2 regions of the Lysinibacillus sp. HST-98 genome follow, and region 2 is predicted to be linked to the other one. Evidence: riboswitches for the same ligand, from Rfam matches in the RefSeq annotation. Region 2 holds a riboswitch; the other holds the start of a gene.

Region 1 (5,068 bases), on a different contig from region 2:
CTCTACGCGCTCTGTACATGGAGCGATTGAAGCCGTACAGCTACGAATATATGAAATACTACCAGTTGGGGCAATAGCCAAACGATAGGAATGGAATAGCCCGTATTGCATCACATCTTGCTTTAACGTTTCCCACATCTTGTTTGTGATGATTGGAATATTGCCAAGCGCCTTCAATACAACAGGTGACAATTCTTCTTCAGCTTTATTGATATATTGGTCAAAATAGCTACCAGATGCATAATCACTGTCCTCGAATCGATAGAAGGTTGCAGCTTTTTCTTTTGCCATTTCCATCGAAGATTTCAGTGAATAATAGTTCATCGCTTCCATAAAGTGATCCATGAAATCAATCGACTCTCTTGAGCCGTACAGGATGCCCTCCGTCACCAGATGCCCATGGAGGTTCATACAGCCAAGCCCTACAGAATGCATTAATTGATTGGCTTTTGCAACAGACGGTACATTTTTAATATGCGTCATTTGCGATACATTTGTTAGTAGGTGCATCGCTGTATCGACTAATGCGCCGAAATCCTTCACTTTACTTGCTGCATGGATATCGATGGAACCTAAGTTACACGATACATCTAATCCATAGTCATTTGGTTGATCCTGATCCGTAATGATACTTGTCTCTTGCACTTGCAGAATTTCTGTACATAGATTGGACATTTTGACACGTCCAATATTTTTTAAAGGATGTACCTTATTGACATTATCATCAAAGATTTCAAACGGATAGCCTGATTCAAATTGTGCTTTTTTCACCTCTGTGTAAAGCTTCCGTGCATTTAAACGTTTAATTTTACGAATTTTTGGGTTATCAAGTAGCTCGTAGTACATGTCTGAAATGGAAATCTCAGACATACGTTTACCGTATTCTTTAAAAATATCGTATGGGCTAAACAAGACGATATCCTTATCACGTTTCATCAGTTCGAAGAAAATACTAGGTATAATAATCCCTGTTGAAAGAGTTGCGAGGCGAATTTTATCGTCAGCATTTGGTTTTTTTGATGATATGAAATTTTCTATGTCTGCATGGAAAATATTTAGATAAACAACGCCTGAGCCATTTCGTTGCCCTAGCTGATTCGAATAACTGAAAGAATTTTCTAACAGTTTTGCTACTGGGATGACACCACTTGCACGATTTAATATCTCTTTAATTGGATCACCTAAAGGGCGTAAATCTGTTAAGTTGACCCCTACTCCACCACCAAGGCGTGATAGCTCTAAACAATAGCCAATATTTTCAGCAATACTGTTCATGGAGTCATCCATTGATAATTTAAAGCAGCTAACTAATTCACCACGTGCTTTCTTACCACTATTTAAAGCAGTTGGTGTTGCTGGCTGGTAGGCTTCCATCATTGCTTCGACAGAGCGTTCTGCTAGAGCCGTGTTTCCTTGAGCCAAATACAAAGCAATAATGACAATACGATCCTCATACTTTTCTAAGATCTCTTCCCCGTCACGACTTTTCATAGCATAGCTATCATAAAATTTGCTTGCGCTCATAAAGGATGGGAAGCGGAAATTATAATCATAGGCTTTCTTGTACAGCTTCTTAATAAATTCCATCTCGTACATATCGATAAATGCTTTCTCATAGTAGCCCTCATCAACTAAATAGCGAATTTTTTCCTCAATATCTATAAAATAACGCAAACGTACGTTAACATACTCTAAAAAGTAGCGGCGCGTAGCTTCGCGGTCCTTTTCTAACTCAAGTAATCCAGTTGTACTATAACGATTCAGTACGTCATTATTAAGCTTTAAATAGGTTTTCATCTTATTACCCTCGTTTCATAAAACGTTTGTATTGCTTCGTAATCCGTTTGATTACCTCGTAAATCTAATTTCCTTACTAAGGGTACATGATAGGTAGCAGCGATTTTCTCACCAGCAGCGCCAAATACATGATGACCGAAGTTACTATTACCACTGGCAACTACTCCTTTACAAAAATCCCTGTTTTTTTCTAAGAAACGTTGTACCTTTGCTGGAATGTCACCTAAACCATCTGTGTAGGTAATTAAAAGATAGGGCTTGTTCAATCGCAATTCCTCCGAGAGCTCGATACATTCTGCCTTTAATTTGGATACAACATTTCGGACATTACCTGTACGACTCGCGTAAACAATCATAGGGCAATCAACTCAATTTGAGAAACAATTTCCTGAACATCTCCTATAAAAGTTTCATTCATCTCTAAAACAGGCACACTTAAAAAACCTGCGTCAATAATCGTTTGCTTTGCTTGTTCATCGTGATCGATGTTAACAATTTCAGCTTCAAGTCCTGCACGTTGTAGTTCAGATTTTACCCATAGGCATTTTGGACAAATTGTTTTCGTATAAAGTTTCATAGAAATCCCTCTTTTCATAAAATAAAAAAGCCTATCTCCTCTAGAGAGATAGGCTAAATGGAAACGTTAACATACCAAAAATACTGACGTTCCCATCTCTTAATCCCCGAAGAAATGATAAATTTGTTTTATAAAGGCAGGTCTCCTGGCTTTGCTTCATTCTCTGATTCCCTTCCCATGCAAATGCACAGTGGTTGCAATCATCGTCAGCTACACAGTTGCGGGGACAGCGTCGGAATTGTACCGAACTTCCCTTTTAAACTACATGTAGTAGTACCTTTGTAAAACGAACACAATATATAGTTGTTGTTCAATAGTTTTAAGTGTACCATCCTTCAAATGAAAAGTAAATCAAGATTCTAAACTTCTTTATTTTTGGATTATTCAGTATTTTTAATTATGTAGTTCCAAATAGATTACCACTAATCGCTTATACCCAAATCAAAAATCTATTTTAGACGATGTACATGTTTATCTATCAAAGTGTATCTAGAATTCTGAAAGAAATGTTCTATTTTATGTACCATTGAAAAATAGTAGCTTCTATCATAAATCCTGAAATAATGATCATCTCTTACCCATTTCAAATGATGCTCATTAAATTAATAAAGAGCATGCTTTTATCATAACATGCTCTTACCATTCTATCATTGGGATTATAGTCTAATCTTAACCTCAGTCCCGTCCTGAGCTTTGACATCGACTAGCACGACTCCCTTATAATTTTGTAGTTCCTTGATAATCGGCTTTAGCATTTCTTTGTCGATGATCGGAAAGGTAAAGTCTATGTTCTTTCGATCGAAGTATGCCTTTGTCCACTTATTGGCTTGTTGCTGAATCCATTTAGAAGTTAAAATGGAGAGGACAATGGTTAGCACAATATAGGGAACTGGGACTGTAAAGCGAACATCTTTTGCTTTCACTTTTACATGCATCATTCGTTGCCTCTACTCAATGAAGACTGCAACGGAATCCCCGTTTGCTGATTTTATATCTACAATTTGTCCGTCTAATTCATTTTCGATTGCTTCAAGAAGAAGATTGATGTCGATATCTTTTACGTATTTTTCTGATTGTGGAATACTCGCAGCGATGCTGTGTCCTGCCATCAATACGGCTTTAACAAGTTTAATCGGCAAGTTTACCGTAACATTATCATTTTCGGTGGATACAACACGAACCTTTAATGTTTTTTCTAAATACTTTGTTTTTTCCACAAATTTGTTCTCTGAGTCTTCTTTCTGTTGTAGCACTTGAATCAGCTCTGATCCTTTATCCGCATCAATTTTTCCCTCTTGAATCATGGTTAACACTTTTGTGATTTCCTCTTTCATGGTCCGTTCCTCCCTATTCGTCTTTTAAGAGCTTTATGGCTTCATCCGTTGTGATTTCGCCATTTTCCAGCATGCTTACAATTTTTTTCTCGTCTACTTCATTTTTCTTCTTTTGAGCATAGCCAAGGGATGAAATAATGTCGTTTAGCTTGCCTCGAACTGTTGGATACGAAACACCCAGTTCCTTTTCAACCTCTTTAATGTTTCCTCTGCAGGTTAAAAACACTTCCACAAAATGAAGCTGATCCTGTGATAAGGATGCTAGCTTCGACAATTCAAATTCATTTTCAATGGTCGTGTGACAATGAGAACACTGTAACTTCGTAATTTTTAATGTTTTACTGCAGACAGGGCAATTTGTGATTACTTGATAAGCCATAGTGAACTCCTTCCTTTAAGTTAAGTTGATTATATAACAAAGAAATTAAATATGTAAATAATAAAAATTGATTTTTTTAATTATAAAATAAATAAAATTAATTATTGAATTAAAAATATTAATTAATCATTGCTGTATTGCTTGTCGTAAGCAATCATAGCACAGTCAACTTTACTCTATGTATGTGTTTTCTATTCTACTTGTAGCTAGCGACATCAGTTAGATCATGACAGTTTAGAATTGAAAATAAGGTTACATTGTATTCTGTAAAAAAATTTGTTACTATAAAAAGACAATTATGAGAGGACTGATGAATGGACAATGAAGAACTAAACTATATTTTTATTTGAATTGAATGATTTCAAACACAAAATATAGGGTTAGTTTATCCATTTTTAACAATCAGTTTGCATTGTATTTGTCATGACTCAAATGGCAAATCGTATTTATTTAGTGAAAGACTAATCCTTCCAATGCACAAGTGGAGGGATTTTTTCTTGCTTCATAGTTGATTTTGTACCTTTCATTTACCCATAAAGGAGAGGAAAAATATGAGCGATTTAGAAACTATTGTGACGCATGTAACACTCCGTATAAGTCGTTAATATCCATCTGCTTATACGGAGAAATGAAACATAGATGGATAGACCGACTTTGTATGAAAAGTAAACTGTTGTAATACAAAGGAGGAATTATCATGTCCATGATACAAGTACAAAACTTAACTTTTTCTTATCCAAGTAGCTTTGACAATATTTTTGAGAATGTCAACTTCCAAATCGATACCGATTGGAAACTTGGATTTATCGGTAGAAACGGACGAGGTAAAACAACATTCTTTCAGTTGTTATTAGGAAAATATGAGTATAGCGGAAAAATCATCTCTTCTGTAGACTTTACTTATTTCCCCTACCCTGTTTCAGATCCAAATAAATATACCCACGAAATATTTGAAGAAATTTGTCCTCAGGCAGAGGATTG
Region 2 (5,068 bases):
GCTTCAAAATGCTAGTACACAAACAATTGATTGTCAGTTTCAAGAGGATGACCCTTCCACGATTTTATATACATCTGGTACGACAGGAAAACCAAAGGGTGTGTTATTTAGCTACCGTAATATTTTAACAGTGGCGCAAATGATAGCTGTTGAAATGGAGGTAAAGCCTGAGAGCCGTATTTTGCTCATGATGCCATTAACACACTCTGCACCATTACATTTATTTTTAATGGCGGGTGTATTGGTAGGCTCAACAAATGTATTAACACCAACTTTTACACCCGATTTATTCATTGACTCCATTGAAAAGGAGAAAACAACACATTTCTTTGGTGCACCTGTTGCTTATTTATTAACGGCACAGATGCCAAGGCTACATTCGGCAGATTTGTCTTCTATGAAATGGTGGGTCTATGGTGGGGCACCGTTATCTCAAAGTGAGGTTCGATTCATTCAGCAGGCATTCCGTACAAATAATTTAACTTGTGTATATGGATTAACAGAGGCAGGTCCAAGTGGTTCATTATTATTTGGCAAGGAGCATGAAGCAAAGGCAGGAAGTATTGGTCAGCGGGCGCCACTTGGTACAGAATTGCGTATTGTGAATAACAGTGGAGAAGATGTAAATGTAGGCGAAGTGGGGGAAATTGTCTTGTTGGGTGAGGGTAACATGATTGGCTACTATAAGGATGAAGTAGCAACTAATGAAGCCTTTATTGACGGTTGGTTAAAAACAGGAGATCTAGCTCGTAAGGATGAAGATGGTTTTATTTGGATTGTAGATCGTAAAAAGGATGTCATTATTTCGGGTGGTGTCAACATTTATCCGAAAGAAATTGAAGATTGTTTATTGAGCTTTGAAGGGATATTCGAGGTTGCGGTAATTGGTGTGCCACATCCGCAATGGGGGGAAACGGTAAAGGCGGTGTATTCTGCTAAACAAGACATCGATGAGGAAGCTTTGAAAGCTTATTTAGAGGAACATCTTGCAAAATTTAAAATACCACGTATTTTTGAAAAAGTGGAAGCGCTACCACGCAATGCATCAGGCAAAATATTAAAACAAAATTTGAAGGGGCAAGAGGTGAGATAGTATGAAAGTATTACAAAAAGAAGCAATGCGTACTACGAACTTTTTTACGGAAGATGACACGCTTCAAAAAATAGTAGAAATGATGTTAGATAAAGAGTTTTTATCCTATGCCCAACGAGAGTTAACAGATTTTGGTGAGCTATGTGCAGGTGATATTGATACGAGGGCAAAGCATACAGATCGACTGGGTGAGCCTCGCCTTCAAAGATATGATGCCTATGGTGAAGAGATATCAGAGGTTTGGGTTAATGATGGCTATAAAAAAACGATTGAAGAGACATATAATACTGGGATTGTAGGTTATGTACACAAGCATATTCCGCAGCTAGGTCACAAGGGGAATTATGTTTATAGCTTTGCACAAGGTTATTTGCTATCACATGCAGAACCTGGATTTTATTGTCCCGTAACATTGACGATGGCGACTGCCTATCTATTAGATCATTATGCAGATGAAGAGGTAAAGCAACGTTTTTTACCACATGTTTGTGCAACAGGTGACACAGATTTATATGAAGGTGCGACCTTTTTAACAGAACGTCAAGGAGGCTCTGACGTCGGTGCAAATGTGGTGGAGGCGAGAAAGGATGGCACTGCGTATCGTCTATATGGTGAAAAATACTTTGCATCCAATGCGGGCATGTGTGGTGTAGCGATGGTATTGGCACGAATAGAAGGGGCGCCAGCAGGTTCCAAAGGCTTAACGTTGTTTGCAGTTCCTTGGCGTAAAGAAGATGGAACAACAAATCATCTACGTATTCGCCGATTGAAAGATAAATTAGGCGTTCGGGCAGTTCCATCTGGTGAGGTAGAATTTGATGGTGCACTTGCCTATGTTGTAGGGGAGCAAAATAAAGGGATTTATTATATGCTAGAAGCACTAAATCTCTCAAGAATTTGTAATGCAGTCGCTTCTATTGGTATTATGCGTCGTGGCTTCTTAGAGGCAAAACATTATGTAACCAATCGACATGCATTTGGCAAGCCCTTAACACAATACCCTATGATTCAGGATACTTTAGGGAAATTTGCAGCTAAGTTGCACGTGGAAGTAGCGACAGTTTTTGATCTTATTCAATTATACGATAAAGTGACAAGTGGACAGGGAACACAGCAAGAACTTATTATGAATCGTTTATATATTGCCATTATGAAAAAAGAAACGGCAGAGCAAGCTGTTTACTATGCCAGTGAGGCAATTGAATTACACGGGGGTAATGGCTATATAGAAGACTTTGTAACGCCCCGCTTATTAAGAGATGCGCAAGTGTTGACGGTGTGGGAGGGGACGGCTAATATTTTGGCCTTAGAACTCATTCGTTTAGTGGATAAGTTTCATGCACATGAACTGTTTGTCTGTGAGATGGAGGAACGATTAGAGAAATTAGCTGACAGCTCACTAGTACAAATCGTTAAAGAACAATTGGCGAATATTTCTATGAAACTGCAAATTTTTAGCGCTTTAGACGCGGCAACGAAAACTTTTGAAGCAAAAGGTATGGCTGAAAAAATGGCTCACCTTTATGAAAGTGTCATAGCGGTTGAGTGGGCACATAAATTTGGTGGGAAATATGAAAAACTAGCGGACGTTTATTTAGAACAGACATGGTCATTAAGAGAAATGGGTGCTCAAATGAAAACAGTCCAATACTTTTCTGAAATTGTATAATGGCCGGGTAGTCGTCTTGAATGGAGGCGACTTCTTTCATTTTCATGTATAATGAAATCAACTGAATATTATAAAGGTTCTTTACTTAAGTAAAGTGAAAAGGGAAATCGGTGTGATTCCGATGCGGTCCCGCCACTGTAAGTGTGAGTTTTTTCAAATGATGCCACTGAAGATTTCGGGAAGGCTTGAAAAATCGCAAGTAGCACTAGCCAGGAGACCTGCCTTTATAACGACATGACAACCTACGAGGATAGGGTGGTGGATTTTGTATCAGTTTTTTGGTGCGATTTTGCCCCCTCATCGTTCAAAGATGAGGGGTTTTATTTTGATGCAGAATAAAGCGAAATGTCGCATGGACCAACGAAGGAGGATTCACATGAAGAAATTTTGGAAAATAGGATTATCAGCATTTTTAGCAGTAGGCTTGCTAGCTGCTTGTGGGCAGGAAGCAAAAGATAACAAGCCATCTAACGAGCAGCAAACACAGCAAGAAACAGCACAAGTGGATGAAGCAACATTCCCAATGACGGTAACAGATGCCCTTAATAAGGACATTACACTTGAAGCACCTCCTGAGAAAATTGTTTCACTTATTCCAAGTAATACTGAAATCCTTTTTGGACTAGGTTTAAATGATGAAATAGTTGGTGTTACTGACAACGACGATTATCCGCCAGAGGCAGCTGAGAAGGATAAGGTTGGTGGTATGGAGTACGATATTGAAAAAATTATTGCCTTAAAACCAGATATCGTTTTTTCACACGAATCTAGCATGTCTCTTTCAGAAGAGGCTATTGCACAGCTTGAATCAGCAGGTTTGAAAGTATTTGTAGTAAGAAACGCACAAGACTTTAATGAAACATATACAACAATTGAGCAACTTGGACGTGCTACAGGAAAATTACCAGAGGCAGAAAAAATTGTTGCTAATATGAAGGCAAAAGTAGAAGAAGTTTTGTCTAAAGTCAAGGATGTTGAACCCAAAAAAGTGTTAGTTGAAGCATCAGATGAGCCAGATATTTATACAGCTGGCAATGGTACGTTTATGAACGCGATGCTTGAAATGATCAATGCAGAGAATGTAGCTGTAGATGGCGATAATTGGTATAAAATTGATGCAGAACAAATTATCGCAAAAAATCCAGATGTCATCGTGGTGACATATCATTATGTACCAGATATTTTAACGAAAATACCAAAACGGGCGGGCTTTGATACGATTAATGCCGTAAAAAATAATGCGATTGTGCAGGTAGATGAAAGTACTACAAGTCGTCAAGGGCCACGTTTAGCAGAAGGTCTAGAAGAATTAGCAAAAGCAATCTATCCTGAGGTATTTAAGTGAAAAAAATAGCACTAGCCTATACATTAACATGTACGCTTCTTCTTATTAGCATCTGGTGTGGCGTAGCGATAGGCTCGGTTCATATTCCATTAGAAGTATTATGGAATAAGGCGGTTGATGAAACAGCCGCCAATATTTTTTGGAAAATTCGTTTGCCTCGCGTGTTATTAGCGGGACTAGTAGGCGCATCTCTAGCTATTGCTGGAGCAGCATTCCAAGGTTTATTAAAAAATCCATTAGCAGATCCATATACACTAGGGGTTTCATCAGGGGCATCTGTTGGTGCTGTTTTAACGATCTTTTTTAGTATTTCTATACCTGTTGTCGGTTTGTATGCGCTGCCAACCTTCAGTATGATTGGTGCTATCATCACGATGGTAGTTGTTATGAGCTTTGCTAGACTCGTAGACCGCTCATTGAAAATGGAAACGTTGATATTAACAGGTGTTATTTTTAGTTCATTTTTAGGTTCCCTTATTTCATTAATGATTGCCTTATCTGGTGAAGAATTACGTCAGGTAATAGGCTGGCTACTTGGTTCTGTTTCGATGCGTGGTTGGCCATATGTCCAAATGATCATTCCATTTGTGATTGTAGGTTCAATTATGCTATGGACACAAAGACGAGAACTAAATGTTTTGTTGTATGGTGAAGAGCGGGCAAAACATTTAGGTGTTAATGTGAAGCGTAGTAAATATTTGATATTAGCAGGTGGATCCATGCTCACTGGAGCGGCTGTAGCGGTTTCTGGCACAATTGGCTTTGTAGGATTAGTGGTGCCGCATATGACAAGGATGATTTGGGGTTCTGATCATCGCCATCTATTACCATTATCTTTTTTCAATGGTGCAACATTACTCATTATTTGCGACTTAGTAGCACGAACAATCATTGTGCCAAGAGAGCTACCAATTGGTGTTATTACGGCATTTATTGGAGCTCCTGTTTTCTCCTATATTTT

What was found. A riboswitch is a leader RNA that binds a small molecule or an ion and turns the genes downstream of it on or off. The one in region 2 is predicted to bind cobalamin.
Region 1: another riboswitch for cobalamin. It lies ahead of JIN86_RS13840 (glutaredoxin family protein); the one in region 2 lies ahead of JIN86_RS11950 (ABC transporter substrate-binding protein).

What each region holds. Positions count from the first base shown of each region.
Region 1 is NZ_JAENHX010000005.1:196,376-201,443, reverse strand. Features, by position in the region: gene nrdE (class 1b ribonucleoside-diphosphate reductase subunit alpha) at 1-1,797, opposite strand, end outside; gene nrdI (class Ib ribonucleoside-diphosphate reductase assembly flavoprotein NrdI) at 1,794-2,153, opposite strand; gene JIN86_RS13840 (glutaredoxin family protein) at 2,150-2,374, opposite strand; cobalamin riboswitch at 2,493-2,670, opposite strand; gene JIN86_RS13835 (hypothetical protein) at 3,031-3,312, opposite strand; gene JIN86_RS13830 (SHOCT-like domain-containing protein) at 3,322-3,708, opposite strand; gene JIN86_RS13825 (DUF2089 domain-containing protein) at 3,722-4,087, opposite strand; gene JIN86_RS13820 (Lsa family ABC-F type ribosomal protection protein) at 4,785-5,068, shown strand, end outside.
Region 2 is NZ_JAENHX010000004.1:228,812-233,879, reverse strand. Features, by position in the region: gene JIN86_RS11960 (class I adenylate-forming enzyme family protein) at 1-1,093, shown strand, start outside; gene JIN86_RS11955 (acyl-CoA dehydrogenase family protein) at 1,095-2,762, shown strand; cobalamin riboswitch at 2,820-3,002, shown strand; gene JIN86_RS11950 (ABC transporter substrate-binding protein) at 3,139-4,107, shown strand; gene JIN86_RS11945 (FecCD family ABC transporter permease) at 4,104-5,068, shown strand, end outside.